DNA from 2 places in the Cupriavidus sp. UBA2010 genome. Region 1 is predicted to be linked to the other one. Evidence: predicted binding sites of a transcription regulator. Region 1 holds the regulator's gene; the other holds the start of a gene.
The links. Region 1 encodes LexA, which represses DNA repair genes until DNA is damaged. Its sites were predicted from a motif close to ACTGTATNNNNATACAGT; they were not measured.
Positions count from the first base shown of each region.

Region 2: imuA (translesion DNA synthesis-associated protein ImuA) is a predicted target of LexA. The motif match lies at 8,713-8,730, and genes of this name have one in related genera.

Region 1 is NZ_DDCI01000012.1:196,213-212,437, reverse strand. Features, by position in the region: gene B2246_RS08385 (homoserine dehydrogenase) at 1-932, opposite strand, end outside; gene B2246_RS08380 (pyridoxal phosphate-dependent aminotransferase) at 983-2,212, opposite strand; gene B2246_RS08375 (Mth938-like domain-containing protein) at 2,520-2,900, shown strand; gene B2246_RS08370 (peroxiredoxin) at 3,102-3,563, shown strand; gene B2246_RS08365 (PhoH family protein) at 3,910-5,604, shown strand; gene B2246_RS08360 (hypothetical protein) at 5,766-6,242, shown strand; gene B2246_RS08355 (C40 family peptidase) at 6,291-6,938, shown strand; gene B2246_RS08350 (inorganic phosphate transporter) at 6,999-8,009, opposite strand; gene B2246_RS08345 (DUF47 domain-containing protein) at 8,023-8,649, opposite strand; gene B2246_RS08340 (replicative DNA helicase) at 8,800-10,191, opposite strand; gene rplI (50S ribosomal protein L9) at 10,312-10,764, opposite strand; gene rpsR (30S ribosomal protein S18) at 10,795-11,073, opposite strand; gene priB (primosomal replication protein N) at 11,077-11,376, opposite strand; gene rpsF (30S ribosomal protein S6) at 11,397-11,771, opposite strand; gene B2246_RS08315 (asparaginase) at 11,889-12,890, opposite strand; gene lexA (transcriptional repressor LexA) at 13,096-13,752, shown strand; gene B2246_RS08305 (hypothetical protein) at 13,876-14,049, shown strand; gene B2246_RS08300 (hypothetical protein) at 14,166-14,441, opposite strand; gene B2246_RS08295 (bifunctional aspartate transaminase/aspartate 4-decarboxylase) at 14,711-16,225, shown strand, end outside.
Region 2 is NZ_DDCI01000023.1:116,792-133,016, reverse strand. Features, by position in the region: gene B2246_RS18255 (hypothetical protein) at 18-455, shown strand; gene B2246_RS18250 (TolC family protein) at 655-2,037, shown strand; gene B2246_RS18245 (efflux RND transporter periplasmic adaptor subunit) at 2,040-3,194, shown strand; gene B2246_RS18240 (efflux RND transporter permease subunit) at 3,201-6,317, shown strand; gene B2246_RS18235 (DUF2880 domain-containing protein) at 6,420-6,794, shown strand; gene B2246_RS18230 (DUF1579 domain-containing protein) at 6,943-7,440, shown strand; gene B2246_RS18225 (nitrogen fixation protein NifQ) at 7,535-8,167, shown strand; gene B2246_RS18220 (hypothetical protein) at 8,225-8,560, opposite strand; gene imuA (translesion DNA synthesis-associated protein ImuA) at 8,784-9,740, shown strand; gene B2246_RS18210 (Y-family DNA polymerase) at 9,631-11,340, shown strand; gene B2246_RS18205 (error-prone DNA polymerase) at 11,367-14,828, shown strand; gene B2246_RS18200 (peroxiredoxin) at 15,106-15,759, opposite strand; gene B2246_RS18195 (dihydrolipoamide acetyltransferase family protein) at 15,934-16,225, opposite strand, start outside.

The DNA of each region.
Region 1 (16,225 bases):
ATCACGGCCGAGGCGGTCGGCTCGGCGCCGGCGCCCTTGCCGTAGTACAGCGTGGCGCCCACGGCATCGCCCTGCACCAGCACGGCGTTCATCGCGCCTTCCACGTTGGCGATCAGGCGCGAGGCCGGCACCAGCGTCGGGTGCACGCGCAGCTCCACGCCTTCGTCGCGGCGGCGGGTGATACCAAGCAGCTTGATGCGATAGCCCAGTTCCTCTGCGTACTTGATATCGATGGCCGACAGCTTGGTGATGCCTTCCACGTGGGCGCGGTCGAACTGCACCGGCATCCCGAATGCGATCGCGCTCATCAGCGTGACCTTGTGCGCGGCGTCGACGCCTTCGATGTCGAAGGTCGGATCGGCCTCGGCGTAGCCCAGTTGCTGCGCTTCCTTGAGCACGGTATCGAAATCCAGACCCTTGTCGCGCATCTCGGACAGGATGAAGTTCGTCGTGCCGTTGATGATGCCGGCGATCCACTGGATGCGGTTCGCGGTCAGGCCTTCGCGCAGCGCCTTGATGATGGGAATGCCGCCTGCCACTGCCGCCTCGAAGGCGACGATCACGCCCTTCTTGCGAGCGGCTTCGAAAATCTCGTTGCCATGCACGGCCAGCAGCGCCTTGTTGGCGGTGACCACGTGCTTGCCGTTCTCGATCGCCTTGAGCACCAGCTCGCGGGCGATGCCGTAGCCGCCGATCAGCTCGATGACGATGTCGATGTCCGGACGCGTCACCACGTCGTTCGCATCGCTGACGACGTCCACCGTCCCACCGGTCAGCTCGCGGGCGCGCTCGGTGTTAAGGTCAGCCACCACCGCAATCTCGATGCCGCGGCCTGCGCGGCGACGAATTTCCTCCTGATTGCGCTTGAGCACGTTGAACGTGCCGCTACCGACGGTACCGATGCCGAGAAGGCCGACTTTGATGGGATTCATGAACGTCTGACTCTGGTTTGCTTGATTCTGAAATGGGGACGTCCGGCGGCTCAGGCCGTACCGTGACGTTTGCGATAGCTTTCAAGGAAGCGGCCGACGCGGGTGATGGCCTCGCGCAGGTCTTCCTCGTGTGGCAGGAACACGATCCGGAAATGGTCCGGCGCGCCCCAGTTGAAGCCGGTACCCTGCACCAGCAGCACCTTCGATTCCTGCAGCAGTTCGTAAATGAACTCCTGATCGTCCTGGATCGGGTACATGGACAGGTCGAGCTTCGGGAACAGGTACAGCGCCGCCTTGGGCTTGACGCACGTAACGCCCGGAATCTTGGTAATCAGCTCATAGGCCAGATCGCGCTGGCGGCGCAGGCGGCCGCCTTCGGTCACGAGGTCGTTGATGCTCTGATACCCGCCCAGCGCCGTCTGGATCGCCCACTGGCCCGGCACATTGGCGCACAGGCGCATCGACGAGAGCATGTTCAGCCCTTCGATATAGTCGAGCGCGGGACGCTTGTCGCCCGACACCACCATCCAGCCCGCGCGGTAGCCGCACGAACGGTAGTTCTTAGACAGGCCGTTGAAGGTCACGGTCAGCACGTCCGTGGACAGCGAGCCGATCGACGTATGCGTATTGCCGTCGTACAGGACCTTGTCGTAGATCTCGTCGGCGAAGATGATCAGGCCGTGCTCGCGCGCGATGGCCACGATCTCCTTCAGCAGTTCGTCCGAATACAGTGCCCCGGTGGGGTTGTTCGGGTTGATGATGACGATGCCGCGCGTGTTCGGGGTGATCTTGCGGCGGATATCGTCGAGATCCGGCATCCACTCGTTGGCCTCGTCGCACACATAGTGCACCGGCGTGCCGCCGGACAAGCTCACCGCGGCCGTCCACAGCGGGTAGTCGGGCGCCGGCACCAGCATTTCGTCGCCGCTGTTGAGCAGCGCGTTCATCGCCATCACGATCAGCTCGGACGCGCCGTTGCCCACATAGATGTCGTCCAGCCCCACGCCCTGGATCTTCTTTTCCTGGGTGTAGTGCATGATCGCCTTGCGTGCGGCGAAGATGCCCTTGGAGTCCGAATAACCCGCCGAATTGGGCAGGTTGCGCATCATGTCCTGCTGGATCTCCTCCGGCGCGTCGAAGCCGAACACCGCCAGGTTGCCGATGTTCAGCTTGATGATCTTGTGCCCCTCTTCCTCCATTTGCTTGGCCTTTTCCAGCACCGGGCCGCGGATGTCATAGCAAACGTTCTGGAGCTTGTGCGATTTCTGGATGGGTTTCACGGCGGTGTTGGCGATGTCAGGGCAAGCTGCCGGTCTCTGGCGGCAGCGGAATCTGGGAATCTCTGGATTGTCCTGCGCGTCTGGCGGCGCGTCCGCAATGAGGCTCGCGAGGCGTGGCAGACCTGGAGGCAAAAGCTATAAGATATCGGATTATGACAGACTTCGGCACGGATTCTTGCATTGCGGCGAGCGTTTTGCCCTCCCGCGCGCACGATCCTGCCACCAACCCGTCGCCAGTCTCCCGCTACGGCCCCCCTTCTGCACCGGGTGGCTCGCCGGACACATCCCGACGGCATGAGGCCCCCACTTGAAACTCCACGCCGACCAACCCCAGAGCCTCAATACCGTGACCGGCTACGGTCCCGGCTATATAGAAATCAATGCGATCCGGCACGAAACGGCGGTGCTCGTGATGCCCGAAGGCAGCGTCGAACCATGGCCGGTCAGCCGTTTCGAGGACCTGGAACCCGCCCATTTCGAAGCCTTGCTGCAAAAATCGCCCGAAGTCGTGCTGCTGGGCACCGGCAGCACGCTGCGCTTTCCCCACCCGCGCCTGACCGCCGCCCTCTCCCGCCTGCATATCGGCGTGGATGCAATGGACTTGCAGGCCGCATGCCGCACCTACAATATCCTCATGGCCGAGGGCCGCAAGGTTGCGGCGGTGCTGCTGGTGGAGCCGGCTGCCTGACTGGCCGGCGCACGGCATCAGGCAGCCTGACGTGCCAGCGCGTGCCACCGGGGCCCGGGATTCCCGCCGGGTTCGGTTTACGCCACGCTTGAAGTCCGTAGAACTGCCCCAATCTGCACTCGCCATGGCCGCAAAGCCCGAGACCGACATCGGGCTGCCGCCGTCACCGATGATGCACGCCATCCCAGGAGAGCCAACAGCATGACCGTCAGTCTCAACAAGGCCATTCCCGACTTCCAGGCCCCCGCCACCGGTGGGGACTTCCGCCTTGCCGACCAGCGCGGCAAGACCACGGTGCTGTACTTCTACCCGAAGGACAACACGCCGGGTTGCACAACGGAGGCGATGAACTTCCGCGACCAGTACGAAGATTTCGAGAAGGCTGGCGCCGCGGTTTACGGCATCTCTCGCGACAGCATGAAGTCGCACGAGAACTTCAAGGCCAAGCTGGAGTTGCCGTTCGAACTGATCTCGGACGCCGACGAGGCGATCTGCCAGCTCTTCGATGTCATCAAGATGAAAAAGATGTATGGCAAGGACGTGCGCGGCATCGAGCGCAGTACGTTCATCCTCGATGCCAAGGGTGTCCTGCGCCACGAGATGCGCGGCATCAAGGTGCCGAATCACGTGGACGAAGTGCTGGAGATCGTCAAGGGGATGTGACCGGAGGCATCCTCGCGACAGTGATGCAACAGTGACGCAACGATGCGTTTTCGCCTGATTGCCAAACCGGAATCGTTCGGGTAGATTGGGTCGTAATGCGTTCAGATCCCAGTTGCCACGCTGCCGTATCGGTCCAGCCCAGCAGGCTCAGTCCCCGGGCTGGTAGCGGACCTGCCGCGTCGCGGGTCCGCAAGCAAGCCGCCATCCCTGTCCACCAGGTCTGGCGGCTTTTTTGTTTGTCCACGCCCTCAACCTCACTCTACGGTTTTCCGGTTTTCTGCCGTTCGTTGGCGTTGACGCGCCAGCCATTCCGCCCCCGTCTGTTCCCCTGAAAGGAAAGCCAAGCATGCCGCTGCCTACCATGCCCGCCAAGCCTGCCCAACTGCTGGACCCGAGCGAGTTCGCCCCGGTCACACTGCCCAAGGCCAAAGTCGCGCAGGGTAAGAAACCTGTGCCGGCCCTCGAGCGTGTGGCATTGCTCGAGACCGGCGACACCAATGCGCCTGCCACCGCGCGCGCTGGCAGCACCACCCGGGCCAAGACCACCGATACCCCGGCATCTACCAAGGCTCCGGCCGCGACGCCAGCCGTCAGCCTGGTCCAGCCCGCCGCCAGTCCCACGCGCCGCGCGCGCAAGGCCACCGGCCCGAGCAAGCTGTTCGTCCTCGACACCAACGTGCTGATGCACGATCCGTCGTCGCTGTTCCGCTTCGAAGAGCATGACATCTATCTGCCGATGATGACGCTCGAGGAACTGGACAACCACAAGAAAGGCATGAGCGAAGTCGCGCGTAACGCGCGCACGGTCAGCCGTACGCTGGACCAGCTCGTGGGAGGCACCGACGGTGTGCTCGACGAAGGGCTGCCGCTGGCCAGGCTCGGCAATCGTGACGCCCAGGGCAAGCTGTTCTTCCAGACGCGCCTGAACGACATCAAGCTGCCAGAAGGCCTGCCGCAAGGCAAGGCGGACAACCAGATCCTTGCGGTGGTGAGCGCCCTGCAGCAGCAGTACCCGGACCGCCAGGTCGTGCTGGTGTCGAAAGACATCAACATGCGCATCAAGGCGCGCGCCCTGGGCCTGCCCGCCGAGGACTACTTCAACGACCAGGTCCTAGAAGACAAGGACCTGCTCTACTCGGGCGTGCTTCAGTTGCCCAACGATTTCTGGGCCAAGCACGGCAAGGGCGTGGAAAGCTGGCAGGACCCGAAGTCGGGCACGATGTTCTATCGCCTGACCGGGCCGCTGGTGCCGTCGTTCCTGGTCAACCAGTTCGTCTACCTGGAGCCGATGGACGGCAGCCTGCCGCTCTACGCGCAGGTCAAGGAGATCAACGGCAAGACCGCCCTGCTGCAGACGCTGAAGGACTACACCCACAACAAGAACAATGTGTGGAGCGTGGTGGCCCGCAATCGCGAGCAGAACTTCGCGCTGAACCTGCTGATGAGCGCGGACGTGGACTTCGTCACGCTGCTCGGCCAGGCCGGCACCGGCAAGACGCTGTTGGCGCTTGCAGCCGGCCTCGAACAGGTGCTGGACCAGAAACTCTACAACGAGATCATCGTCACGCGCGCCACCGTGCCCGTGGGCGAGGATATCGGATTCCTGCCCGGCACCGAGGAAGAGAAGATGCAGCCCTGGATGGGCGCGTTCGACGACAACCTCGAGGTACTGCAGAAGAGCGACGACAGCGCGGGCGAGTGGGGCCGCGCCGCCACGCAGGAGTTGATCCGTTCGCGCATCAAGGTCAAGAGCATGAACTTCATGCGCGGCCGCACCTTCGTGAACAAGTTCGTGATCATCGACGAGGCGCAGAACCTGACGCCGAAGCAGATGAAAACACTGGTCACGCGGGCGGGCCCTGGCACGAAGATCGTCTGTCTGGGCAACATCGCGCAGATCGACACGCCTTACCTGACCGAAGGTTCGTCCGGCCTGACGTACGTGGTGGACCGATTCAAGGGCTGGAGCCACAGCGGTCATGTAACGCTGGCGCGCGGGGAACGCTCGCGCCTGGCCGACCACGCCGCTGACGTACTGTAGGATCGGAGCTTGCAACGCCAAGCCCGCGGCTCTGGCCATCCAGACCGCGGGCGGCACGCTGCCGGGCGTGGCAACGCGAACGGCGTCGGTGTCCTGCTGACAGCAAGGACCACATGGCCCGGTTATGATTTCCGGGTGCACATGTCAACACGGAGGCGTCGATGGACAAGCAGGAAGCGTTCAATCGGTATCTCTCGAACAGCAGAACGCTGTTCTCGCGAACTGCCCGCGTAACGCGGCGCAGGCGCGTCATCGCGGCAACACTGGTGGGTATGGCCGTGACGATTGGGGCCGCACTGTGCCCCGCATTTGCTGCCGACGAGATGGTGATTCGCACCATGGGCCCTGTCAGCTACGTCTGTGGCGGCATTGCCGCGGATGAACGCGCGAAACTGGCGGCTCAGGAAAAGAACTTCAACATAGGTGTCCTGTTCACCCAGGGTGATGGCGAATACCTGTCCGACGTTGACGTAAAGATGACACTGGAAGGCCAGCCCGTGGCCAATTTCAAGGCCGGCGGCCCTCGCTGCCTCATACGTGCGCCCGAAGGCAGCTACAATATCGAGGCCAGTTACAAGGGTCAGACAAAGTCCATCAAGATCACCACCGGCACGCGTAACGCGCAATTGCGCTGGTAGGCAACCGTGGGAATGGACGCATGACCCGGCAACCGAATCAGAAGAAGGATGCCGCAGCGCCCGTTTCACTCACCCTCTCGCCGGCTTTCACTCTCCGCACTGTGCGCGGCAGCACTACTGCTCGCCGCCTGCGCCGGCGGGCCGCCTGTACGTCAGGGCGCGTCGCTGCCCCGCACACCGGGCAAGCCAATCGTCGATCCCAGCGCCGGACTCGAGGAAATCTCGATTCAGGCAATGTCCCTCGTTGGCACGCCATACCGCTACGGCGGAAACACGCCTGACTCCGGATTCGATTGCAGCGGCCTGGTCCGTTACGTGGTCCAGCGCGCCGCCAGCGTCAACCTGCCGCGCACCACCGAGCAGATGGGACAACGTGGCACGTCACTCGATCGGCGCGATGTCGCTTCGGGCGATCTTGTCTTCTTCAACACGACGGGGCGCGCCAACTCTCATGTCGGCATCTACGTCGGACAGAATCGCTTTGTCCACGCCCCGGCCACCGGTGGCACCGTCCGGCTGGAAGACATGACCAAGTCGTACTGGGCGTCGCGCTACAACGGCGCACGGCGTGTCGTGGCCGCCGGCAGCCTCGATATGACCCCGGTTCCCAGCCCGGTCCCTTCGGCCCCAGCCACCCCACTCACCCCGCCCACCCCGGACGACGACGATCCGATTGCCGCATTCGCAAACCGGTAAACGAACAAGCCAGGCACGAAGCCTGGCTTGTCACTGGGATTCCGCTCGCGCTTGCCAGCGTTACAGAATCTGCTTACCGATCCACCAGGCAATGGCGGACATAAATGCCGAGGCCGGAATCGTCAGGACCCAGGCCCACACGATGTTGCCCGCCACGCCCCAGCGCACGGCCGACATCTTCTGAGCCGAGCCAACGCCGACGATCGCACCGGTGATCGTATGTGTGGTCGACACCGGCACACCCAGCGCGGAAGCAATGAACAGCGTGATCGCACCGCCCGTCTCCGCACAGAAGCCACCCACCGGCTTCAGCTTGGTGATCTTCTGACCCATCGTGCGCACGATCCGCCAACCGCCGAATAGCGTGCCCATACCGATGGCCAGGTAGCAGCTCACAATCACCCACATCGGCGGTGCAGCGCCACCCACTGCGACATGACCGCTGGCAATCAACAGCATCCAGATAATGCCGATGGTCTTCTGCGCGTCATTACCGCCATGACCCAGGCTGTAGAGCGACGCCGACACCAGTTGCAGGCGACGGAACCAGCGATCCACGCGCGACGGCGGCGTGCGGAAGAACGTCCAGCCGACGATCACCATCATGATCGAACCCAGGATGAAGCCGAGCAGCGGCGAGATCAGGATAAACGCGACGGTCTTGAGCAGGCCGTTGCCGACCAGCGCGCCCGTGCCTGCCTTGGCCACCGCGGCACCCACCAGCCCGCCGATCAGGGCATGCGAGGACGACGAAGGGATGCCATACAGCCAGGTAATCACGTTCCAGGCAATCGCCCCAACTAAGGCACCAAAAATCACGTAATGATCGACGATATTGACGTCGATGGTTCCGGTACCGACTGTGGCTGCCACCTTGAGGTGGAAAATAAAGATGGCGATCACGTTGCACATGGCCGCCATGGCCACGGCATGGTGCGGCTTGAGCACGCCCGTGGAAACCACCGTGGCGATCGAGTTGGCCGCGTCGTGGAAGCCGTTCATGAAGTCGAACAGCAGCGCAAGCGCGACCAACAGGCCGATCACCCACAAGCTCATTTGAACAGTATGCATGCGAGTACGCGCCTCAGGCGTTTTCCAGGACGATGCCTTCGATGATGTTGGCCACGTCCTCGCACTTGTCGGTAATGGACTCGAGCTGTTCGTAGATCGCCTTCAGCTTGATCAGACGCTTGACGTCGGTTTCCTCGCGGAACAGCTTCGACATCGCCGAGCGCATCACACGATCGGCCTCGGATTCGAGCTGGTCGATCTGCTGCGTGGTCTTCAGGATCGCACTGGCGTTGCCCATGTCTTCGAGCAGCGCAACGGCAATCTTCACCTGATCGCAGCACTGCACGCAGATCGCCGCCAGACGACGGGCCTCGTCGGTCAGGCTCGTCACGTCGTACAGCGAAATCGTCTCGGCCACATCCTCCATCAGGTCCAGGATGTCATCCATGGTCGTGATGAGCTTGTGAATCTCGTCGCGGTCCAGCGGGGTGATGAACGTCTTGTGCAGCAGGTCGATCGTGTCATGCGTGACGCGGTCCGCCTTCTTTTCGGTGGCCTGCACGCGCCGGGCATGGGCTTCGGCGTTGGGCAGGTCGTTGACCAGCGCCTCCAGCTCATGGGCTGCAGTCACCGCGCAATCGGCGTGCTGGTTGAAATATTCGAAGAACTTGCCCTCAGTGGGCATGAATCGACCGAACATGAAATGTCCTTGTGGCGCGCCTCAGGGCCGCGCTTGGTTGTTTTGCAAATGGGATGCAGGGCAAATTGCATGACAGCCGCGCGAGGGCGGCTGTCATCAAAGCGCAATATTTTACAGGTATGCGCCGCCCTGCGGGGTAATCACGGCGAATCAGGTGTCGTTGTCAAAGAACGCCGGGCCACCGCTAAAGTTGTCAAACTTCGTAAATTGACCCAGGAACGTGAGCCTAACGGTGCCGATTGGACCGTTACGCTGCTTGCCGATGATGATCTCGGCCGTGCCCTTGTCTTGCGAATCCGGGTTGTAAACTTCGTCGCGATAGATGAACAGAATCACGTCGGCATCCTGTTCGATAGCGCCCGACTCTCGCAAGTCGGACATCACGGGGCGCTTGTTCGGGCGCTGTTCCAGACTGCGGTTCAGCTGCGACAAGGCAATGACCGGGCAGTTGAGCTCCTTGGCCAACCCCTTCAGCGAACGCGAGATCTCCGAGATCTCGGTGGCACGGTTCTCGCCGCTACCCGAACCCGACATCAGCTGGAGGTAATCGATGATGATCAGGCCAAGCTGCCCGCATTGCCGCGCCAGACGGCGGGAACGGGCACGCAACTCCATGGGATTCAGCGCCGGCGTCTCATCGATGAACAACTGCGCGTCGTTCATGCGCTGAATCGAGTGCGTCAAGCGCGGCCAGTCCTCGTCGAGCAGTCGACCGGTACGCAGGCGATGCTGATCGAGGCGCCCCACCGAGCCCAGCATACGCATGGCCAACTGGACGCCCGCCATTTCCATCGAGAAGACCGCTACAGGCAGCCCCTGCTCGACGGCCACGTGCTCGCCAATATTCAGTGAGAATGCCGTCTTACCCATCGAGGGGCGTCCCGCCACGATGATCAGATCCCCCGCCTGCATACCACTGGTCATGCGGTCGAGGTCGATGAAACCGGTGGGTACGCCGGTCACATCGCTGGTGGAGTCACGGTGGTAAAGCTCGTCGATCCGCTCGACCACCTGCGTCAGCAGCGGCTGGATCTCCTGGAAGCCCTTCTGGCCACGCGCGCCCTCTTCGGCAATGGCGAATACTTTCGACTCGGCTTCGTCGAGCAGCTCGCGCACCTCACGCCCCTTGGGCGCGAAGGCCGCCGACGCGATGTCATCGGCGACGGTCACGAGCTTGCGCAGCACCGCACGTTCGCGCACGATTTCCGCGTAACGACGGATATTGGCCGCACTCGGCGTGTTTTGCGCCAGCGAGTTCAGGTAAGCCAGCCCTCCGACCTCCTCGGCCTTGCCGGCTCCCTGGAGCATCTCGAAGACAGTGATCACGTCGGCCGGCTTGGTCGCCGAGATCAGGCGGGCAATGCTCTGAAAGATCAGCCGATGGTCGAAACGATAGAAATCGGCTTCGGAAATGAAGTCGGCAATCCGGTCCCAGGCGGCGTTATCCAGCAGCAACCCGCCAAGTACCGATTGCTCGGCCTCGATGGAATGCGGTGGAACCTTGAGACTGTCTAGTTGGGGATCTGCGGCGGGCGCGTTCATGGGGGGCAATTATAGCGGCGCTGAAGGCCGCGCAAACAAAAAAGGCAGGAGCGCAGCTCCTGCCTTTTTGTGCATCGCGTACGCCAAACCGAGCTGGCGCACTGCTTCGCGGGGTACGGCTTAGACGTGCTCGCCCAGAACGGCCACGGTCACATCCACCACCACGTCGGTGTGCAGAGCAACGCTGACCGGGTGGTCGCCAACAACCTTCAGCGGGCCGGACGGCATGCGAACCTGAGCCTTCTCCAGCTTGAAGCCTTGGCCAGCCAGGGCTTCAGCGATGTCGGCGTTGGTCACCGAACCGAACAGACGGCCGTCCACACCCGACTTCTGGGTGATCTGGACGGTCAGGCCGTTCAGCTTCTCGCCTTCAGCTTGAGCGGCAGCCAGCTTTTCGGCGGCGGCCTTCTCCAGCTCGGCGCGCTTCACTTCGAATTCGGCGATGGCGCTTTGCGTTGCGCGGCGTGCGCGCTTGGTCGGGATCAGGAAGTTACGAGCGTAACCGTCCTTCACGCGAACGATGTCACCCAGGCTACCCAGGTTGATGACTTTTTCCAGCAGAATGACTTGCATCGTGTATTTCTCCTTGCGGTCCTGGGACTATCAGTTCTTGTGCAGGTCGGTGTACGGCATCAGCGCCAGGAAGCGGGCGCGCTTGATGGCCGTATCCAGCTGACGCTGATAGTGAGCCTTGGTACCGGTCAGGCGAGCCGGCGTGATCTTGCCGTTGTCGCCGATGAAGTCCTTCAGCGTGTCCAGATCCTTGTAGTCGATCTGTTCGACGCCAGCCACGGTGAAACGGCAGAAGCGCTTGCGCTTGAACAGCGGGTTCTGTTGCTGAAAGCGCTTCTTGTTCTTGTTGTCACGTTTGACGAATGCCATGATTCAATCCTTTTCGAATGCTTTACATCGAGTGATGTGAAAGACCAGTGTCCTGCTGTTGCGGTGCTTGCGGGCCAGAAAGCCTTCGCAATCGAGCAGCGTATCGAGCGGCAACCGCTCAAGCTGCTGGCCAATGGCGCCAATGCCCATGGCCACGATTGCGAACTCCACCTGCCGGGGCGTTTCCGCCTCCAGCGCCTCGCCGGCATGCTGCAGAATGCAGTTGACGACGGGCACTCCGGCCGGCGTATAGCGCAACGCCTCTCGCTCGACGAGCGTGGCGATCAGCCGAAGCTGGTTCACCGCGACATAGCAGTCCGCTCTCAGGCGGGCTGGCCTTCCGTGGTCGTTTGCGCGGCCTTGCGGGCTTCTTCGCGCTGCACTTCCTTCATCATCGGCGAAGGAGCAGTCTCGGCCTTCTTGGTCTGAACGATCAGGTGACGCAGCACGGCGTCGTTGAACTTGAACGCGTGTTCGAGTTCAGCCAGCGTGTCCTTGCCGCATTCGATGTTCAGGCAAACGTAGTGAGCCTTGGCCAGCTTCTGGATCATGTAGGCCATTTGACGACGGCCCCAGTCTTCCACGCGGTGAATCTGGCCGTTTTGCGACGTGACGAGCTGCTTGTAACGCTCGATCATCGCCGGCACTTGTTCACTCTGGTCCGGATGGACGATAAATACGATTTCGTAATGACGCATTGACGCTCCTTTTGGGATGAGCCACCCGGGCGTCACGTCCGGTGCGGCAAGGTTGAGTAGCCCGCGAGTATAGCCCGGAAAGGGGCCTTCGCGCAAGAATTCGGCGCCCGGCCTGCCTCAGTACCGCTCGAAGAGCGCCTGAAGCCGGGCCGCATCGCGCCCCAGCGAAGGGTCGTCAGCCAACGCCAGCAGCAGCAGCACGCGCGCCTTGTAGGGGTTGAGGTCACCCGACGAGACGAATACGCCACCTGTCGGTCGCGGCGGTGCGGGGATTGCCACATGACCAGCACCGGTACGCGAACTACGCGCCACCGCTATACCACATGCCGCGGCGTCGACCAGCGCGGCCGTCAGCGTTTCGTGCACGGAACCGTTGCCAGCCGCGGCCACGACGAACCCTAGCACGCCTGCGGCCACCATCGCGTCGATAGCTACCCTCCCCGGCTGCGCATAGCTGGCGACGATCTCCACCAACGGCCATACAGCGGGCACCGGCAAGCGCGGCGCCTGACCAGGACCCGGGGTGCGCGAGAAATGGACGTAGGTATCCTGCACAAAGCCAAGCGGACCGGCAACTGGCGAATGGAAAGCATCGACAGCCGACGTATGCGCCTTGACGACATCACGCGCGGCATGAATCTGCTGATTCAGGACCACGAGCACACCCTTGCCAACCGCCGCCGGGCTTGCCGCCACGCGCACCGCATCGAGCAGGTTCAGCGGCCCGTCAGCCGAAAGCGATGTCGATGGGCGCATGGCCGCAGTCATCACGACAGGCAACGGGCAAGCCTGCGTCAGATGCAGGAACATCGCCGTCTCTTCCAGCGTGTCAGTGCCATGTGTGATCACGATTCCGGCGACATCGGCCTGCGCGGACCAATACCCGATTCGCGCGGCAAGCAACCGCCAGAGATCGAACATCATGTCCTTGCTGTCCACCTGCGCCACCTGCTCCGCTTCGACCCGCGCCACATCTGCCAGCGCGGGCACTGCCTGCACAAGTTGCGATACAGGTACTGTCGCAGCCTGATAGTGCGCGCTACTGGCAGGATTAGCGGACGAACCGGCGATGGTGCCGCCAGTCGCGAGCACAACGATACGAGGCAGGAGTACGGACATGGACGGGGTTGACGGAGCTTGAAGGCGGGCCGATTGTAACTGCGCGAACGCCTGGCCGAACCCGTGGCAAACCCGTGGGCCTCACCCCACGGAACTACTCGTGTTGAGCCGGCTGCGCAAAATGTGCTTGCACTTCACCCGATACTGTATAAAATCACAGCATACTGTTTAAACATACAGTGCTTCGGCACAAGACCTGCGACCCATGGCGACCCTGACACCCCGGCAGCAGCAGATTTTCGACCTGATCCGCGACACGATCCGCAACACGGGCTTTCCGCCCACTCGTGCTGAGATCGCCGCCGAATTCGGCTTCTCCTCCCCCAATTCGGCCGAGGAACACCTGCGGGCTCTGGCGCGCAAGGGCGTGATCGAGCTGACGCCGGGCGCATCGCGAGGCATTCGCCTGAAGGTGACGCGTAGCGACTCTGAACGACCCGATCAGTTCTCGTTACCGATGGCGGGTGTGCTGCAACTGACATTGCCATTAGTCGGTCGTGTCGCAGCTGGCAGCCCGATTCTGGCTGCCGAGCATATCGACCGGCAGTATCAAGTCGATGCCTCTGTCTTTGACGAGCGCCCCGACTATCTACTTCGCGTTCGCGGCCTGAGCATGCGCGACGCCGGCATTCTGGATGGCGACCTGCTTGCCGTGAAGAAAGCCAGCGAAGCTGCGAACGGTAAGGTTGTCGTCGCCCGTCTGGGCGATGACGTCACCGTCAAACGCTTGAAGAAACGCGGCGATACGATCGAGTTGATCGCCGAGAACCCCGACTTCCAGAACATCGTCTTGCATGCAGGACGTGATGAGTTCTCCCTGGAGGGTATCGCAGTTGGCCTGATCAGATCTTCAGGCTTCTGACTCTCCGGACCCAGGCAGCTGGCCACCTGCCCCGGTCACCCGCTTTTGCTTTGCCAACGCCGCCCCGTCCTTTACGGACGACGGGTGCGGACTTCTGCTGAACGCAAATTACGAGGTGTTGCCATGCTGCAATCCGAAACCGTCGCATCCCGCCGTCCGGTCAAGCCGGTCCCCTTCCGCCAGATCAAGGGCGTTCGCGTCTACCAGGGCACCCATCGCCGCACCATGGTCGGCAATATGGCCGCCATCTGCCGAATGCTCGAGCTTGCTGAACCCTCCTCGAAAACTCTTGATTGAGGCAGCCCGCTCTCTTCTGTCACCATGCACTGCAGCGCATTGCTGCATGTACGGGCGATGATGGCCCCGGGACCCGACGCTGATCGGGGCCCGACCATCATCAATCTGACTCGACATTAATCGGCCAACGGCGCGCCGAACCAATCGGACGCGAGGTCTGCCTCAAAGGCAGCCAGCCAGGTCGCAGCCCCGCCAGCGCCTCCTTTGTATTTCTGCAACTGACCGCCGACCACGCGTTCGACAGTCACCATATCCGCAGCAGCCCCCTCCCCCGGATTGAGCGCGTTCGCAACCGCGAATTCGAAATCCTCGGGGACGAATCCGTGCCTGGCGCAAATGGACTCCAGAGCCTCCCGCACATCGGGAGAGAGTTCGTGAAATCTGAGCGTCATCCTTCTCCTCCGCAGCATCTGCAATTCCTGATCTTTACAGATTACTTGCCCGATTTCGCGACGTCGCGCATTTTCCTAGCCATTCGTAGTTCTTTGGGCCAATGAAAATTTCTCGCTCTCCGGCTAGGGTAACAACCGAGAACGTCGATCGTGGCGGAAAGCGCCAACCCAGCATGGTTTTGCCCCATTCGATCCGACGATGACGAGAGGTTGAAGCCTTTCGTCCCTCCCACGCCCCTATACCGCACAGCACCTTCAGGAGATGCACGATGGCCAAGCACGATACGTCAGGGCTCGCCAGCCTGTCGCCTTTCGAACTCAAGGACGAACTCATCAAGTTGGCAGGAAGCGTATCGAATCGCCTGATGCTAAACGCCGGGCGAGGTAATCCGAATTTTCTGGCAACCATCCCGCGACATGGTTTCTGGCAGCTCGGCCAGTTCGCCATGATCGAATCGGAAAGGTCATTTTCGTATTTGCCAGAAGGTGTCGGCGGTTTCCCGCGACGCGCAGGTATCGAGGAGCGGTTCGACCTTTATGCCCGCGTGCACAAGGACGTTCCCGGCGTCAAGTTCCTGACCGGGGCCGTATCGTATGTGCGCGACCAGCTCGGTCTGGATGGCGGTGATTTCCTGTACGAAATGTGCGAAGGGATCCTGGCCTGCAACTATCCGGTTCCCGACCGGATGCTCCGACTGAGCGAGAAGATCGTCAAACAGTACATCCGCAAGGAAATGATTGGCGCGCATCCGTTCCTGGGCGATTTCGACCTGTACGCCGTGGAAGGCGGAACCGCCGCGATGACGTACCTCTTCAATTCGTTGAAGGTCAATCATCTGATCAATCCCGGTGACACGATCGCACTGGGAATGCCGATCTTCACGCCGTATATCGAAATTCCGGAACTGGCCGAATACCACCTGACCGAGGTTTCGATCGATGCCGACCCCGCAAGTGGATGGCAGTACCCGAAGAAGGAACTCGACAAGCTGCGAGATCCCAAGGTTAAGGCGTTTTTCCTGGTGAACCCCAGCAATCCGCCTTCCGTAAAAATGAGCGATGAAAGCCTGAAATACATCGCCAGCATCGTTGAAGAACGCCCAGATCTGATTCTCCTGACAGACGATGTGTACGGTACCTTCGCCGACAATTTCGTCTCGCTGTTTGCGATGTGTCCCAAGAACACGCTCCTGGTGTATTCGTACTCCAAGTACTTCGGTGCCACTGGCTGGCGCCTCGGCGTTATTGCCACCCACAAGTCGAATCTCTTCGACGAGCAACTGGCGAACCTACCCAAGAATATTCAGAAGGATCTGAACAAGCGCTATTCCTCCATCACCACCGAACCGGAGAAGCTGCCCTTTATCGACCGAGTGGTTGCCGACAGCCGCACGGTGGCACTGAACCATACCGCCGGTCTTTCCACGCCGCAGCAGGTGCAGATGGTGCTGTTCTCCCTGTTCTCGCTGATGGATTCCGCCGACCACTACAAGCAAACCATGAAGCGGCTGATCAGAAGCCGCAAGGCCGCGCTCTATCGCGGCATGGGCGTTGCGCCGGAACCCGTCGACGAGAACGTGGTCGACTACTACACGCTGCTCGATGTCGAACAAATGAGCCGCGAAGTCGGCGCCGATTTCGTCAAATGGTTGCTCGAATCGATTCAGCCGCATGAGCTCCTGTTTAGACTCGCTGAGGAAGCCGGCGTGGTCCTGTTGCCTGGCGGTGGCTTCGGCACCCGTCACCCCTCTGGTCGCGTTTCGCTCGCCAATCTGAATGAAGAG
Region 2 (16,225 bases), on a different contig from region 1:
TTCACGCCCCCGATTTGATGCGTTTCGTCCTCTTCCTGCTGACTGCCTTGTGCCTGTCCGCGCTGTCGTTCTCGGCAGCGGCGAACGTGCGCTCGGCCGTGCCGAAGGTGGTAGCGGCGAAAGCGGAAGCGGCGAAGGTTGAGGTGGCCATACCCGATTACGATGCGAGGCTCGCCACCGGTGACGATCTCGCGCAGCTTGCCCTGCCGGGAGATCCCGACTTCGGTGACGAGGCGGAATTCGATGACGGTCCGCCGCCGGGGTACTGCAATATCTGGTCGGCTGATCTGCTCGATCCGCTCGATCTTTTCGACGCGGTCGACGAGACCAGCGCGTTATTCATCCTTCCCGCATTCCAGCTTGCGCAATCCGTCGATGTCGTGCTGCCCACGCTCACGGAACGCGGCAAGTTCCAGTCCGAAGGCCAGTTCCGGCCGCCCAGACCCTTCGTCTGATCGCTCAGGCGCACCGTCCGTGCTGACTGCACGCACGGTGCGCCTTCATTGCCCCTGAGCCCACACACGTCCGTGACGCTTGCCGTCGCGGTCTGACGCCATGCGTGCCCGCCTGCCGAACGATGTTCGGTGGCGGGGCGTGTGACGGGAAACGTGCGTGTAGGCGCCGGGGCAGTCGTACCGTTCGACCGATCCTGACATGAAGACCAAGAAAACGTTGACTTGGGCCGCCGCGCTGTCGTTGATGAGCGCGCCGACCTGGGCCGCGCAGCCCGTGCCGGCCGGCGTTACCGCCGCCCCCGGGGCTGCCTCGCCACAAGCGGCGAAGCTCGCCGCCAGGGCCATGCCGCGCGCTACCACGCCAGCCCCCGACACGTTCGACCTGCCGCAGTTGCTGCAACTGGCGCAGTCGACCAACAAGGGCGTGGAAGCCGCGCAGGCCAATGTGGATGCTGCCACGGCTGCTATTACCAGCGCCCGTGCGTATCCGAACCCGCAGGTGGAAGTGATGTATGGGCGCCTGTCCGGCAAGCAGCCGGGCGTGACCAGCGGCAATGCGCCGTCGTACGCAATCGTCCAGAAACTCGATTACCCGAACCAGCGCAATCTGCGCGAGCAGATGGCGGGCCGTGGCCTGGAGGCGTCCGAGGCAATGCGGCAAGGCTTCCGCAGCGACCTGGCTGCGCGCGTGAAGACGTCGTACTACCAGGTGCTGCGCCGCGAGACCGAACTGGCCGCCGCGCGCGAGGACCTGAACATGACGCGTCAGATCCAGGAGCGCGCGAAGGTGCGCGTGAACGTCGGCGAGGCCCCGCGCTATGAATTGATCAAGGCCGACACCGAACTGCTGGCTGCGCAGAAGACGCTGCAGACGGCCGAGCTGCGTGTCGACCAGGCCAAGGCCACGCTGCGCCAGCAGGTGGGAGGCGTAATGCCCGCGCGCTTCGCGCTGGACGGCAGCCTCGGGCACGCGCCCGACATGCCACCGCTGGCAACGTTGCGCGACACGCTGCAGGCCAGCAATGCGGAACTGACCCAGCGCCGCAGCGAGCTGGAACGCGCGAAGCTGGGCGTGGACTACCAGCGCGCGCTGCGCTGGCCCGAGGTGGCGGTGCGTGCCAGCTCCGAGCGGCAGCCCGACAACAATGTTTCGCAGATTGGCCTGGTGATGACGATTCCGATCTGGGATCGCCGCAGCGGCCCGGTGGGCGAGGCGACGGCGCAGGCCACGCAGGCCCGCACGGCGCTCGAAGCGCGTGAATTCGAATTGATGCAGGAACTCGACACCGCCTATCGCCAGTACGAGATCGCGCAGGCCCAGGTGACGGCGCTCGAATCGGGCATCGTGCGCGAGGCCGAGTCGGCGTTGGGCGTGGCTGAGTCCGCGTATCGCTTCGGCGAGCGCGGCATTCTCGACTACCTCGACGCCCAGCGCGTGCTGCGTAGCGCGCGCAGCGAGCTGATTGCCGCGCAGTACGAACTGCAAGTCGCCGCCATCCAGATTGACAAGCTCATGTCGGCCTCGCCGGGCGTCAATACCGCCCCGGCGTCGTCCATGCCCGATCTCCCGAATCTGAACTGATCATGCGTCCCCAATTCCTGCTTTCCTTTGCAGCCGCCGCCGTGATGATGCTGTCGCTGGCCGGCTGTTCCGATGACCCCGCCCCGGCCGCCGAGGCGCCAAAGTTGCCACCTGGCATCGTCAAGCCCGCGGAGAACCTCAAGCGCACACTCAAGGTGGCGCCGGTTGCCGCGTCCCCATTCAGCGAGATGTTGCGCGTGGCGGGCCGTATCGACTTCGACGAGCAGCGCGTCTCGCGCATCGGCGCCAGCGTGACTGGCCGCGTGACCGATCTCTATGCTGTGCTCGGCCAGGAGGTCAAGGCGGGCCAGGTGCTGGCCCGTCTGCACAGTAGCGAACTGGGCGCTGCCCAGATGGCCTTCCTGAAGGCCGAGGCGCAGAACACGCTGCAGTCCCGCAATGCGGAGCGCGCGCGGCAACTGTTCGCCGCCGATGTGATTGGCCGTGCCGAACTGCAGCGCCGCGAAAGCGAATACGCGATTGCCGCGGCGGAGGCCCGTGCCTACCGCGATCAACTGCGCGTGCTCGGCATGTCCGCCGCGTCGATCGCCACGCTGGCGAAGAGCGGCAGCATCGAGTCGTACTCGCCGGTGTTCTCGAGCATCAACGGCACGGTGGTCGAGCGCAACGTGGCGCAGGGCCAAGTGGTGCAGCCGGCTGACGCGCTGTACACGGTGGCCGATCTGTCGCGCGTGTGGGTCGTCGCCGAGGTGCCCGAGCAGCAGGCTGCGCAGGTGGCCGAAGGGCAGAGCGTCGATATCGAGGTGCCGTCACTCGCCAACAGCAATGGCCGCATCACGGGCAAGCTGATCTACGTGGGCCGGACCGTGAATCCGCAGTCGCGCACGGTGCTGGTTCGTACCGAACTCCAGAACAAGGATGGCCGTCTCAAGCCCGCCATGCTCGCCACCATGCTGATCGCCGCCAAACCGGTGGAACTGCTGGTGGTGCCGGGTTCGGCCGTGGTCCGTGAAGGCAACGATGAACAGGTCTATGTGGAGGTTAGCGACGGCCAGTACCGCCTGACCAAGGTGAAGCTGGGCCCGGAGAGCGACGGCATGCGTGTGGTCCAGAGTGGCATCAAGCCTGGCGACCGCGTGGTCGTGGAAGGCGCGTTCCACCTGGACAACGAGCGCAAGCAGCAGGAGCAGGGGTAACCGGCCATGATGACATCGCTTGTTGAAGCCGCGATCAAGCAGCGGCTGGTGGTGTGCGTGATCGCCGTGGTGCTGTTCTTCTTTGGCCTGCGTGCGGCCGGGAAGCTATCCGTCGATGCGTTCCCGGACGTGACCAACGTCCAGGTGCAGATTGCCACGGAAGCCACGGGACGCTCGCCTGAGGAAGTGGAGCGCTTTGTCACGGTGCCGATCGAGATGTCGATGACGGGCCTGCCCGGACTCGAGGAGATGCGCTCGCTGAACAAGGCGGGCCTGTCGCTGATCACGCTCGTGTTCACGGACAAGACCGACGTCTACTTCGCGCGGCAGCTCGTCATGGAGCGGCTGATCGAGGTTTCCGGCCGAATGCCCGAGGGCGTGACGCCGGTGCTCGGGCCGGTTTCCACCGGGTTGGGCGAGGTCTACCAGTACACGCTGGACCGCGCCGACGACGGCGACCGCGAACTGACGCAGGAGGAACTGTCGGAGCGCCGCATCGCGCAGGACTGGGTGGTGCGGCCGCTGCTGCGCTCGATCCCGGGCGTGGCGGAAATCAACTCGCAGGGCGGCTTCGTGCGGCAGTACCAGGCACTGGTCAATCCGGAACGGATGCGCCACTACGGCATCAACATCCAGCAGGTCTACCAGGCGCTGGCGCGTAACAACGCCAACTCCGGCGGTGGCGTGCTGCCGCACTACGCCGAGCAGTACCTGATCCGCGGCGTGGGCCTGGCCAAGGGTGTCGACGATATCGGCAGCATCGTGCTCAAGGAGATCAATGGCACGCCGGTCTACCTGCGCGACGTGGCGCAGGTGACGATCGGCCACGAGGTCCGCCAGGGCGCGCTGGTCAAGAACGGCCAGACCGAGGCCGTCGGCGGCATCGTGATGATGATGCGCGGTGGCAACGCCAAGGAAGTGGTGAGCCGCGTGAAGGCACGCGTGGCGGATATCAACGAGCGTGGCATGTTGCCGGGCAAGCTGCAGATCGTGCCGTACTACGACCGCAGCGAACTGGTGGACTCCGCGCTGTGGACCGTCACCAAGGTGCTGCTCGAAGGCGTGGTGCTGGTGGTGATCGTGCTGTTCCTGTTCCTGGGCGACGTGCGTTCCTCGGTGATCGTGCTGGCCACGCTGGTGCTGACACCATTGCTGACGTTCATCGTGATGAACCAGGTGGGGCTGTCGGCCAACCTGATGTCGCTGGGGGGGCTGGCCATCGCCATCGGCCTGATGGTCGACGGCTCGGTCGTGGTGGTCGAGAACGCGTTCGAGCGGCTCGGCCACGCGGAGAAAACCGGGCTGACGCGCACGCAAGTGCTGGTCAAGGCGGTGCAGGAAGTGGCCACGCCGGTGATCGTGGGCGTGGGCATCATCATCCTGGTGTTCCTGCCGCTGATGACGCTGTCCGGCATGGAAGGCAAGATGTTCGCGCCGCTGGCCTTCACGATCTCGATCGCGCTGGCGATCTCGCTGTTCCTGTCGCTGACGCTGTCGCCGGTGCTGTCGTCGTACCTGCTCAAGGGCGGCGCCGAACACGACACGCGCGTCATCGCGTTCATGAAGCGCTACTACCTGCGCATGCTTCACTGGTCGCTGGCAAACAGCAAGAAGACCGTGCTGTCGGCGGTGGGGGTGTTCATCGCCACGCTGATGATCGTGCCGCTGCTTGGTACATCGTTCATTCCGGAGATGAAGGAAGGCTCGATCGTGCCGGCTATCGACCGTGTGCCGAACATCTCGCTGGAAGAGTCGATCAAGTTGGAGAAACAGGCCAACAAGCTGGTGCTCGAAGTGCCGGGCGTGAAGTCGGTGGTCTCGGGCGTGGGTCGTGGCGAAAGCCCGGCTGACCCGCAGGGCCAGAACGAATCGACGCCGATCGCCAGCCTCAAGGACCGCGACGAGTGGCCCGATGGCTGGACGCAGGACGACATCGCCAACGCGATCCGCGAGAAGCTCAAGGCCATTCCCGGCGTGCAGATCGTGATGGCGCAGCCGATCTCGGACCGCGTGGACGAGATGGTCAGCGGCGTGCGTTCCGATATCGCCGTGAAGATCTTCGGCGACGACCTGGAGACGCTGCGTGACCTGGCCGGCCAGATCGCCCGCGTGGCAGGTGGCATCCAGGGGTCGCAGGACATCCGTATCGAGCGGATCTCGGGCCAGCAGTACCTGTCGATCGAGATCGACCGTCAGGCGATTGCGCGCTACGGGCTGAACGTGTCGGACATCCACGACATCATCGAGATTGCCATCGGCGGCAAGCGTGCCACGGATATCTTCGAAGGCGAACGTCGCTTTGCGGCGGCCGTACGCCTGCCTGAGGAATTCCGCAGCAACGTGCAGGAGATTCGCCAGTTGCTGGTATCGGCGCCCGACGGCGTGCAGGTGCCGCTGCAGAGCGTGGCGAAGATCGAAGTGACCGATGGCCCGGCGCAGATCAGCCGCGAAATGGCCAAGCGCCGCGTGGTGGTGATGATCAACGTGAAGGATCGCGATCTCGGCGGCTTCGTGGCCGAACTGCAGTCCGCCACCGAGAGCAAGGTCAAGCTGCCCGAGGGCTACTACTTCGAGTGGGGCGGCCAGTTCCAGAACATGGAACGCGCGATGGGCCACCTGAAGATCATCGTGCCGATTACCATCGCCGCGATCTTCTTCCTGCTGTTCCTGCTGTTCAACTCGGTGCGGTATGCCACGCTGATCATCACGGTGCTGCCGTTTGCATCGATCGGCGGCATCATCGGGCTGTTCGTCACGGGCGAGTACCTGTCCGTACCGGCGTCGGTGGGCTTTATCGCGCTGTGGGGCATGGCGGTGCTGAACGGGGTGGTGCTGGTGTCGTACATCCGTACATTGCGTGAATCGGGCATGTCGCTGCGCAACGCGGTGGTGCGCGGCGCCACGCAGCGTTTCCGTCCGGTGATGATGACCGCGACGATCGCCATGCTGGGTCTGGTGCCGTTCCTGTTCTCGACGGGTCCAGGCTCCGAGGTGCAGCGCCCGCTGGCGGTGGTGGTGATCGGCGGGCTGATTACGTCGACGCTGCTCACGCTGGTCATGGTGCCCACGCTGTACCGCTGGTTCGATGACCGCAAGCCGGAGCCGCGCGACATGTCGGTGTAGTCGGTGTAACGCGACCCGGAACATTCGATCCGTACGCCAGTACAATGGCAACCGGCCGGCATGCAACGCGCGTGCCGGCCTTTTTTGTTTGGAGTGCATACCATGACGATCCAAGCGCGCCGCGTGCTGACGGCGCTCGCATTGATCGCGCTGCCGGTGACCGCGATGGCGGCGCCTGCCGCATCCTCGGCCGACGCGCCCGTCAACGTCGAGCTGGGCCAGCGCGGCGGCAAGCCCGAAGCGCCCGAGGCGCCCGGTGCCTGCATGAACGCAGTGAAGGCCGCGTTGCCGAATCCCGACCAGTTTCGCTGGGTGCGAGGCACCACTCGCCGCGTGGCCGAAGACGTCTACAGCGTGGTCGGCAGCATCGAGTACGTGGACAAGTCCGGACAGGCCCGCAAGGGCGAGGCGCAGTGCGATGTGATGCGCGCCCCCGGTAACCAGTTCATCGTGCCGAAGGTGCGTTTGCCCCAGTAATTTCCGCGCTGACCCTGCCACACCGGAAACCCGCAAGATGACATTTTTGTCATCTTGCGGGTTTTTGTTGGACATCGACGACCCCGTCTTCTAACCTTTTGTGTACGCCGTACACAAGTAGCGGCGCAACTCACAAGGAGGCGTTTGCATGAAGATCGAAGCGACCAACGAACACCGCTGGCTACAGAAGCTCGTCGGCAGGTGGGTAGGCGAAGGCGAGGCCCAGATGGGCCCGGAGGCGCCGCCTGAAAAATGGAAGATCCCCGAGCAGGTCAGCCAGGTGGGCGACGTCTGGGTGCAGGCGCGTGCGGAGGGCGAGTTTCCGGGCTGCGGGTCGGCGGTCACGATCATGACGCTCGGCTACGACCCCGTTCGCAAGCATTTCGTCGGCACGTTCATCGGTTCGATGATGACCCACATGTGGGTCTACGAAGGCGATCTCGAGGCCGATGGGCGCACGCTCACGCTGCGTGCCGATGGCCCGGCGTTCGGCCCGGATGGCAATATGATCGAGGGAAAAACGGCGAAGTACCGCGATGTTGTGGCCCTGGTGGATGACGATCACCGCACGCTGACGTCGTTCATGCAGGCCGACAACGGCGAGTGGATGCAGATCGTGCAGGCTCGCTATCGTCGCGAGAAGTAGGACGCCGTTCGCGGTTTGACTGGCGTTATATACGTGGTTATATTGCGATGCGATGCCCGCCATTCCGCGGGCGCGCTGCCGTACTGCTGCCACGATGAACCGCTCACTGCTGTTGCTGGATGCCTTTGCTGCCCAACCCGGCGATCCCGTTACACGGGCGTTGGCCGGGGTGCTGGAGTCTGCCTGCGCGGGGCGCCTGCCGCGCTTCGCGCAATGGCTCGGCCTGCCGCCGGACGCGTTCCGGCACATGCTGGATCACTGCTTTCCCGGGGCCGCGCAGGCGGGGTGGGCGCCAGATGTTCCACCACAGGCGCCGGACAGCCTGCCGTGCGAATTCGCCGATCTGGTGGAGATGCTCGAGGACGGCTGCACGCCGGGCGCGGCAGGGACGCTGGTGCCGCTGGTGCATTGGGCCGCGCACGCGCTGGCCTGCGGCTGCTTCGGCCATACGCACTTGTGGCAGGACATGGGCCTGTCCGGGCGCGACGATGTGTCCGCGTTGCTGCGGCAGGTCTTCTGGCCGGTCTTCGCGGCCAATACCACGGACATGAAATGGAAGAAGTTCTTCTATCACCGCGTCTGCGAGCGGCTCGACATTCATCCTTGCCCTGAGCCCTCGTGCGAGGGCTGCGACCATTACGCGGCCTGTCACGGCGCCGAATCAGCCATTGAATCGGTCATTGAATCGGCCATCGAGTCGGTCATCGTGAGACAGCCCCGCTCCTGATTCCCGATTGAAGTCTCCCCAGCTCCCCGGTGCGGGCCGGCGAGCGCATGAGCGTGGTTACGCGCGATCGACGTGATCGAGTTCGCTGCTGTTCCACCAGGCCTCCAGCAGCGGCTGGAAGCGGTCGTCGGGCGCGCGCGGTACGCGCGTGCTCTTGCGGGCGGGCGGGAGCTGCCGGCCCGTGAGCTGGTAGACGATGGCGGCGGGCAACGTGCCGGGACCGTAGGGCACGTGATCGACCACGCTCATCTGGCGCGCGGCCTTCAGCGCGCGCGTGGTTTCCTCGGGGGTGAGACCACACGCGTCGGCCATCACGTCACGGCGCAGCGGACCTTGACGCTTGAGACCATCGATCAGCAGATGCACGCAATCGCGCGTATTCCGTTGTTTCATGTCGCGCATTTTGCGTACCTGCCCCGGACTGCACAATCGTGCATGACATTTGTTTGCATTCGTGCCGGGAATCCGTGGCAGTTCGCTGACAAGCGCACATTCCAGGCGGTGAGCGCGCCACATTCGTGCTGCAGGCTTGCATCGGTCTCGATACTGTATAAATATACAGTATTCGTAAAAATACGAGGGCAACGCCAGTCGATTGCGCCTCTTCATCCACATCATGACCGTGTCATCGCATGTCACGCCGCCGACAGTCATGGCGGGCCATGCGGCTTCCTCCTCCGCGCCCCGTGCATCGGTGAGCGAACTCGAGCACCGCTACCCCGGGCTGTGGCGCGCGGGTCAGCTCGGCCGCGCCGGGCGCTTGCCCGTGTGCCCGACCGGGTACGACGCCCTGACGGCCGAACTGCCAGGCGGCGGCTGGCCTGCTGGCGCCGTGACCGAGTTGCTGCTGGCCCAGGGTGGCGCGGGCGAATTGCGTCTGCTGATGCCGGCGTTGCGCGCGCTGGCCGCGGCGGGGCGCCGCATCGGTTTCGTCGATCCCCCGTACCTGCCCAATGCGGCCGGATTGACGGGAGGGCTGGCGGGAGGACTGGCCGACGGTGGCCTGCCCGCGCGCCAGCTTTACTGGGTACGTCCGCAGGCGGGTGCGACCGTGGCATCGCGCCGCGCCGACATGGCGTGGGCGGCCGAGCAGATGTTGCGCAGCCAGGCGTTCGGCGCGGTGCTGGTCTGGCTCCTGGCGGCGCGGCCAGAGGCGCTGCGGCGTCTGCAGGTGCTGGCGCAGGCCGGCGATACCGTGGTGTGGGTGCTGCGGCCGATCCGCGTGCTGCACGAATCGTCGCCGGCCATGCTGCGGCTGGCGTTATCGCCGTTGCCCGGCAATCTGCTATCCATCGTTTTTCACAAGCGGCGCGGCCCGGCACGCGACACGCCGCTGCTGTTGCCGCTGGAAGGCATGCTCCATGTGCCGCGGCGCGCGGGTGTGCCCGCGGTGCCCACGCCGGTCGTTCCGGTCGTTCCGGTCGCTCTGGTCGTTCCAGCAACTCCGGCAGGAGCCGATCATCATGTTCCCGATATCTCCGACATCCGCGGCAGCGCCAGCCATCCCGGCGTACTGGATCGCGGTGCACCTGCCGCGCCTGCCGCTGGACGCGCTGCAACCGAGCTGGCCTGAGCCGGTCGATGCCGGTATGCCCGCCGCTACGTCTGCCCGTGCGTCTGCCATTACGTCCGCCGGTGCGTCCGCCGGTGCGTCCGCCGATCCCCGGCCCGCACCCCATACCGGAACGCTGCATCAGGCGCTGCCGGTGGCGGTGATCGAGCACGAGCGCGTGGTGCTGGCCAATGGCCCGGCCGTGGCGCTGGGCGTGCGCTATGGAATGCGGCGCGGCGGCGTGCAGGCGCTGTCGGCCGATGTGGTGCAACTCGATCGCGATCTCGCGGCGGAGTCCGCATTGATGACCTCGGCCGCTTTGGCGTTGCTGCATTTCACGCCGGCCGTGGCGATCGATGCCGAACCCGAAGCGGCCACGGTGATGCTCGATGTCACGGCCAGCCTGCGCCTGTTCGGCGGCCATCGCGCGTTGTGCCGGGCGATTCGCGCGCGTGTGCGGCAACTGGGCACGTTTGCGCAGATTGGCAGCGGTACCACGGCGCAGGGCGCCGCATGGCTGGCGCGTCAGCCGTTGCGCAAGACGTCGCGCGGCATTGTCCGGCCCGCGCGCCGCGCGGTGCGTGCCGCCCGCATGACGCACCTGCTCGACCGCCTGCCGGTGGAATGCCTGCACAGGCTGGCCGATCCCGAATGGCTCGAAGGCATTGGCTGCCGCACGCTGGGGCAGGTGCGCCGGTTGCCGCGCGCGGGGTTGTCACGCCGTATCGGCACGGAATTGCTGGCGCGGCTTGACCAGGCCTATGGCCAGATCTCGTCCGGGTTTGCCTGGTTCGAGGCGCCACCGGCGTTTGCGCAGCGCATGGAACTGCCAGGCCGCGTGGAGTCGGCCGAGGGCGTGCTGGCCGGGGCGCAGCGGCTGTTGCTGGCGCTCGCGGGCTGGCTGGCCGTGCAGCAGGCCGGCGTGACGCGCTGCGTGCTGATGCTGGAGCACGAACGCTACCGGCTGGGCGAAGACACCGACAGCACGCCGGTGCCGCTCAGGCTGGCGCAGCCAAGCCGCGATCCCGTGCATCTGTCGAAGCTACTGCGCGAGAAGCTCGACAAGATCCGCTTTCATGCGCCGGTGGGCGGGTTGGCGTTGCGCGTGGAGGCGATGGAAATTTGCGTACCGCAAAGCGACTCGCTGTTTCCGGAACCGGGTGCCGAACCGGCGGAACTGGGCCGGCTGCTCGATACGCTGGTGGCGCGGCTAGGGCGCGACAACGTGCTGCAACCGCATCCACTGGCGGATCACCGGCCCGAGCGCGCCAATCAATGGGCGCCTGTCGACGAACCGCCCGCCCGGGGCACGACAAACGGCACGACAAACGGAGGCACGACTCCGCCCGAACGGCCGCTATGGCTGCTGGAATCGCCATTGCCGCTGCGCGTGCACAAGCATCGCCCCGTTCATGAGGGCCCGCTGGTGATGCTGACGCGCCCCGAACGCATCGAGGCCGGCTGGTGGGATGGTGGCCTGGCCATGCGCGACTACTTCATCGCCGAGCGCGACGACGGGCTGCGTTGCTGGGTCTATCGTGAACGCCCGGGGCATCCCACGCGCGACGGGCAGGAAGACGGCGGCGAATACCGCTGGTTCCTGCACGGGCTGTTTGCCTGAGCCCGCCGGATGCCAGGAGATTGATCGTGCTGTCCGGCCTGTCTTCGTTGTTGCCGTCGCTGCCCGACTACGTCGAGCTGCACTGCATCTCCAACTTCACATTCCTGAACGGTGCCTCGCATCCGCAGGAACTGATTTCTCGCGCGTTCCAACTGGGCTACAGCGGGCTGGCGCTGACCGATGAATGCTCGGTGGCCGGCACCGCCCGCGCGCATCATGCGATCAAGGTGCTGCGCGAGGATATGTGGGAGGCGGTAACGCGCAGCGCCCGGCGGCTTGCCGCGGGGCAGACGGCGGGCGATGTCGACGAGATGGAGGAACTGTCGGTATTCGACCTCGACACCGGCGACGAAGAGAGCGATGCAGGAGGTGTGGAGGATGCGGGGGATGCGGGGGATGAGGATGCGCTGTCGCCGGACGATTTCGACGATGACCCCGATGCCGCCGCGCGCCGTCATCGCGTGCTCGAAGCCCGCGCCGCCGCTGCCGATGCGTTCAACCTGATCATCGGCAGCCGCTTCACGTTGACAGCCGCGCCCGAAGACACCATGCCGCCACCGCGCCTGGTGCTGCTGGCGCGCAATCGCATCGGGTTTGGCGACCTGTGCGAGTTCATCACGCTGGGCCGCACCCGCGCGGAGAAGGGCAGCTATCTGCTGTATCCATCCGATCTTGCCGATCCGCAGCCGAAGCAGGCGCATCTGCGCGGCATGCCGGATTGCCTGGTGGTCCTGCTGCCCGATTACTGCGCCGATCTCGACGTCCTGCGCGCGCAGGCACGCTGGTGCCGCGCAACCTTCGGCGACCGCGCTTGGATGGCGATGGAACTGCTGCAGGGCCATGCCGAAGCCATGCATCGCGCGCGTTTGCAGCAGGTGTCGGCGGAAACCGGCGTGCCGCTGGTGGCGGCCGGCGCGGTCAATATGCATGTCCGCTCGCGCAAGCCGCTGGCCGATGTGCTGACCGCGATCCGCATCGGCCAGCCTTTGCCCGCGTGTGGACGGGCCCTCGCGCCAAATGCCGAGGCGCATCTGCGCATGCGCCAGGTGCTGTCGCGGCTCTATCCGCGCGAAGCGCTGGCGCAGACGCTGAAGCTGGCGGACCAATGCCGCTTCTCGCTCGACATGCTGCGCTACGAGTATCCCGAGGAACTCGTGCCAGACGGCGAAACGCCGATCACCTATCTGCGCAAGGAGGTGGAGCGCGGTATCACCGAACGTTTTCCACATGGCATGGCGCCGGAATGGGAGGCGCAACTCAAGGAAGAACTCGAACTGATCGAGGAGAAACACTACGAGCCGTTCTTCCTGACCGTGCACGATATCGTCCGCTTCGCGCGCCAGGAGGGCATCCTGTGCCAGGGGCGCGGATCGGCGGCCAACTCGCTAGTCTGCTACTGCCTGCATATCACCGAGGTCAGCCCGGAACAAGCCAACCTGCTGTTCGGCCGGTTCCTGTCGCGCGAGCGTGACGAGCCGCCCGATATCGATGTCGACTTCGAGCACCAGCGGCGCGAGGAGGTGATCCAGTACATCTATGGAAAATACGGCCGCCATCGCGCCGCGCTGGCCGCGTCGCTGATCACGTACCGCTCGCGCAGCGCGTTGCGCGACGTGGGGCGCGCGCTCGGCATCGACCCGGGCGTGGTGGAACAGGTGGTCAAGGGGCAGGCCTGGTGGGATGGCGGCGCGGCGTTCATTGACCGCATTTCGCGCTACGGGCTTGATCCCGATTCCATCACCGTGCGGCAATGGGCCAGCCTGACGGAGCAGTTGCGCGGCTTTCCCCGTCATCTGTCGCAACACGTGGGCGGCTTCGTGATCGCGCGGGACAAGCTGTCGCGGCTCGTGCCGATCGAGAATGCGGCGATGGAAAACCGAAGTGTGATCCAGTGGGACAAGGACGACCTGGAATCGCTGGGGTTGCTGAAGGTCGATGTGCTCGCGCTGGGCATGCTGACCGCGATCCGTCGTGCGCTGGCGATGATCCCGAATCCGGACCCGGAGCGCGCCGGACTGCCCACGCGCATGGAAGATCTGCCCGATGGCGACGTCAAGACCTACGACATGATCTGCAAGGCCGATACGATCGGTGTGTTCCAGATCGAATCGCGCGCGCAGCAATCGATGCTGCCGCGGCTGCAACCGCGGAAGTACTACGACCTCGTGGTGGAAGTGGCCATCGTGCGGCCGGGGCCGATCCAGGGCGGTATGGTGCATCCCTATCTGAAGCGGCGCGAAGCGTTCCGCCTCACCCGCAAGCCGCCGACCTACTTCGACGACGTGATCCGCCGCGTGCTGGGCCGCACCTTGGGTGTGCCGATCTTCCAGGAGCAGGTCATGCAGCTTGCGATCGAGGCGGCCGGGTTTACGCCCGGGCAGGCTGATCAGTTACGACGCTCGATGGCGGCCTGGCGTCGTCGTGGCGATCTCAAGAAGCATCAGGACGCGCTGGTACGGGCGCTGACCGGGCGCGGCTATCCCGAATCGTTCGCGCTGGCCATCTGCAAGCAGATCGAGGGGTTTGGGGAATATGGCTTCCCGGAAAGCCATGCGGCCAGCTTCGCCAAGCTCGTATACGTCAGCGCCTGGATCAAGTGTCATTACCCCGAGGCGTTCCTGTGCGCACTGCTCAACAGTCAGCCGATGGGCTTCTACTCGCCGTCGCAACTGGTGCAGGACGCGCGCCGGCATGGCGTGACGTCGCAGCCCGTGGACGTGACGATCAGCAACTGGGAGAGCACGCTGGAGCCGCGCCGGGAAGGGCAGAACTTCCGCGACGTGCGGCTGGGCATGAATCGCGTAAAGGGGATGCGCGAGGCTGCCGCGCTGCGGATCGAGGCGGCGCGTGTGGCGCGGCCATTCGACAGCGTCGAGGACCTCGCGCGCCGCGCGTCACTGGACCGGCACGACATTGACGCGCTGGCCGCGGCCGATGCGCTGGTATCCCTCGCGGGGCATCGACGTCAGGCACGCTGGCACGCGCGTGGCGCGGCGGTGCAGACCGCGCATCGCGATCTGCTGCATGATGCGCCGCCGCAGGAGCACGCACTGCAACTTCCCGAGCCGAAACTCGGTGAGGACGTGGCCGCCGACTACGCCAGCCTGGGGCTATCGCTGAAGTGCCATCCGCTGACACTACTGCGCCACAGACTGAGCGCGCTCAAGTTCGCGACGGCACGCCAACTCGCGAACTGCGCCAACGGCCGCCGCGTGCGCGCATGCGGCATCGTGACCGTACGCCAACGGCCATCGACGGCCAGCGGCACGATCTTCACCTCGATCGAGGATGAGACCGGCGCCGTCAACGTCATCATCTGGCCAGACCTGGTGGAGCGGCAGCGCAAGGAGGTCCTGGGAGCGACGCTGCTCGGCGTGATCGGCACCTGGCAACGACAGGGCGAGGTGCGCCATCTGGTCGCGGACGAACTGGTGGATCTGAGTCCGTTGCTGGGGAGGCTGATGGTGGGGAGTCGGGATTTTCATTGAGAAGGAGGTCCAGCTTTCCCCCTTTCTCATGCATCGGAGCAGCGCGCAGCAGGCCGGTCCCCGACTCCGGTCTCCGACTCAACGCACAAATCTTCAACCCCTGCAAGCAAAACCCCGTCAGGGTTGATTGCCCAAAAATTAGGCAATCAACCTTGAGCCAATACCGGCGCGGGCTGGCGGGTTGTCAAGAGGGGGATTATCCACGCTCTCTGTGGATAGTTCCTATCCGTCGTGCGGACTACCCCATCGGTATTAACAGAGGTGCTTACTTCGGTCCTTACTTCGGCTGGGCAACCGTTCGCAGATAGGGCTTGAGCGTCTTGAAGCCCTGTGGATATTTTTTCTTCGCGTCGTCATCCGACACCGAAGTGGGGATGATCACGTCGTCGCCCGGCTTCCAGTTGACTGGCGTGGCGACGGTGTGTTTCGCGTTCAGTTGCAGCGAGTCGAGCAGGCGCAGCACCTCGTCGAAATTGCGTCCCGCGCTCATCGGGTAGACCAGCATGGCCTTGACCTTCTTGTCAGGGCCGATCATGAACACCGCGCGGATCGTGGCGTTGTCCGCTGCCGTGCGTGGGCCGCCGCTCGCCTCGGGGTGGATCATGTCGTAGAGCTTGGCCACCTTGAGGTCGTGATCGCCGATCATCGGGTAGTTGACCGTGGCGCCCTGCGTTTCCTCGATGTCCTTGACCCAGCGCGAATGGTCGCCAACCGGATCGATCGACAGGCCGATGATCTTCGTATTGCGTTTGTCGAACTCGGGCTTCAGTTTGGCCATGTAGCCGAGCTCGGTGGTGCAGACCGGCGTGAAATCCTTGGGGTGCGAGAACAGGATGGCCCAGCTGTCGCCGATCCACTCATGAAAATGAATCTTCCCTTCAGTGGTGTCGGCGGTGAAGTCCGGTGCTTCCTCGCCAAGTCGGATTGCCATGGTCGTGCTCCTTTATTGGTGGGTTGGGTGGGGGCGTGACGCAGCCGTCTATGCGGCGAAAATCCAGTATAGGAACTGGTTTGCCTGCCGGACGGACAAATGGCCTTCATCCATGTGGCGGATGGCCGGCCTGGCCAGGGCCGTGCCGGTATCGCCGGAATCACTCCTGTCGTGCTACTCGGGCCGTTCCAGATCCTCGATGACCGCGCGCAGGAACCGGGCCGCCTCGCCGCCCGTGACCACGCGGTGATCGAATGTCAGCGACAGAGGCATGACCCGGTGCACGGCAGGCACGCCGCCGGATGCCACCACTTCGTCGCGCACGCGCCCCGCCCCGAGGATGGCAACCGTTGGCGGCACCACGATGGGCGCCGCGTAGCGGCCCGCGATCATGCCGAAGTTCGACAGGGTGATGGTATTGCCGCGCATCTCCTCCGGCGCGATGGTGCGCGCGACCACGTCGGCG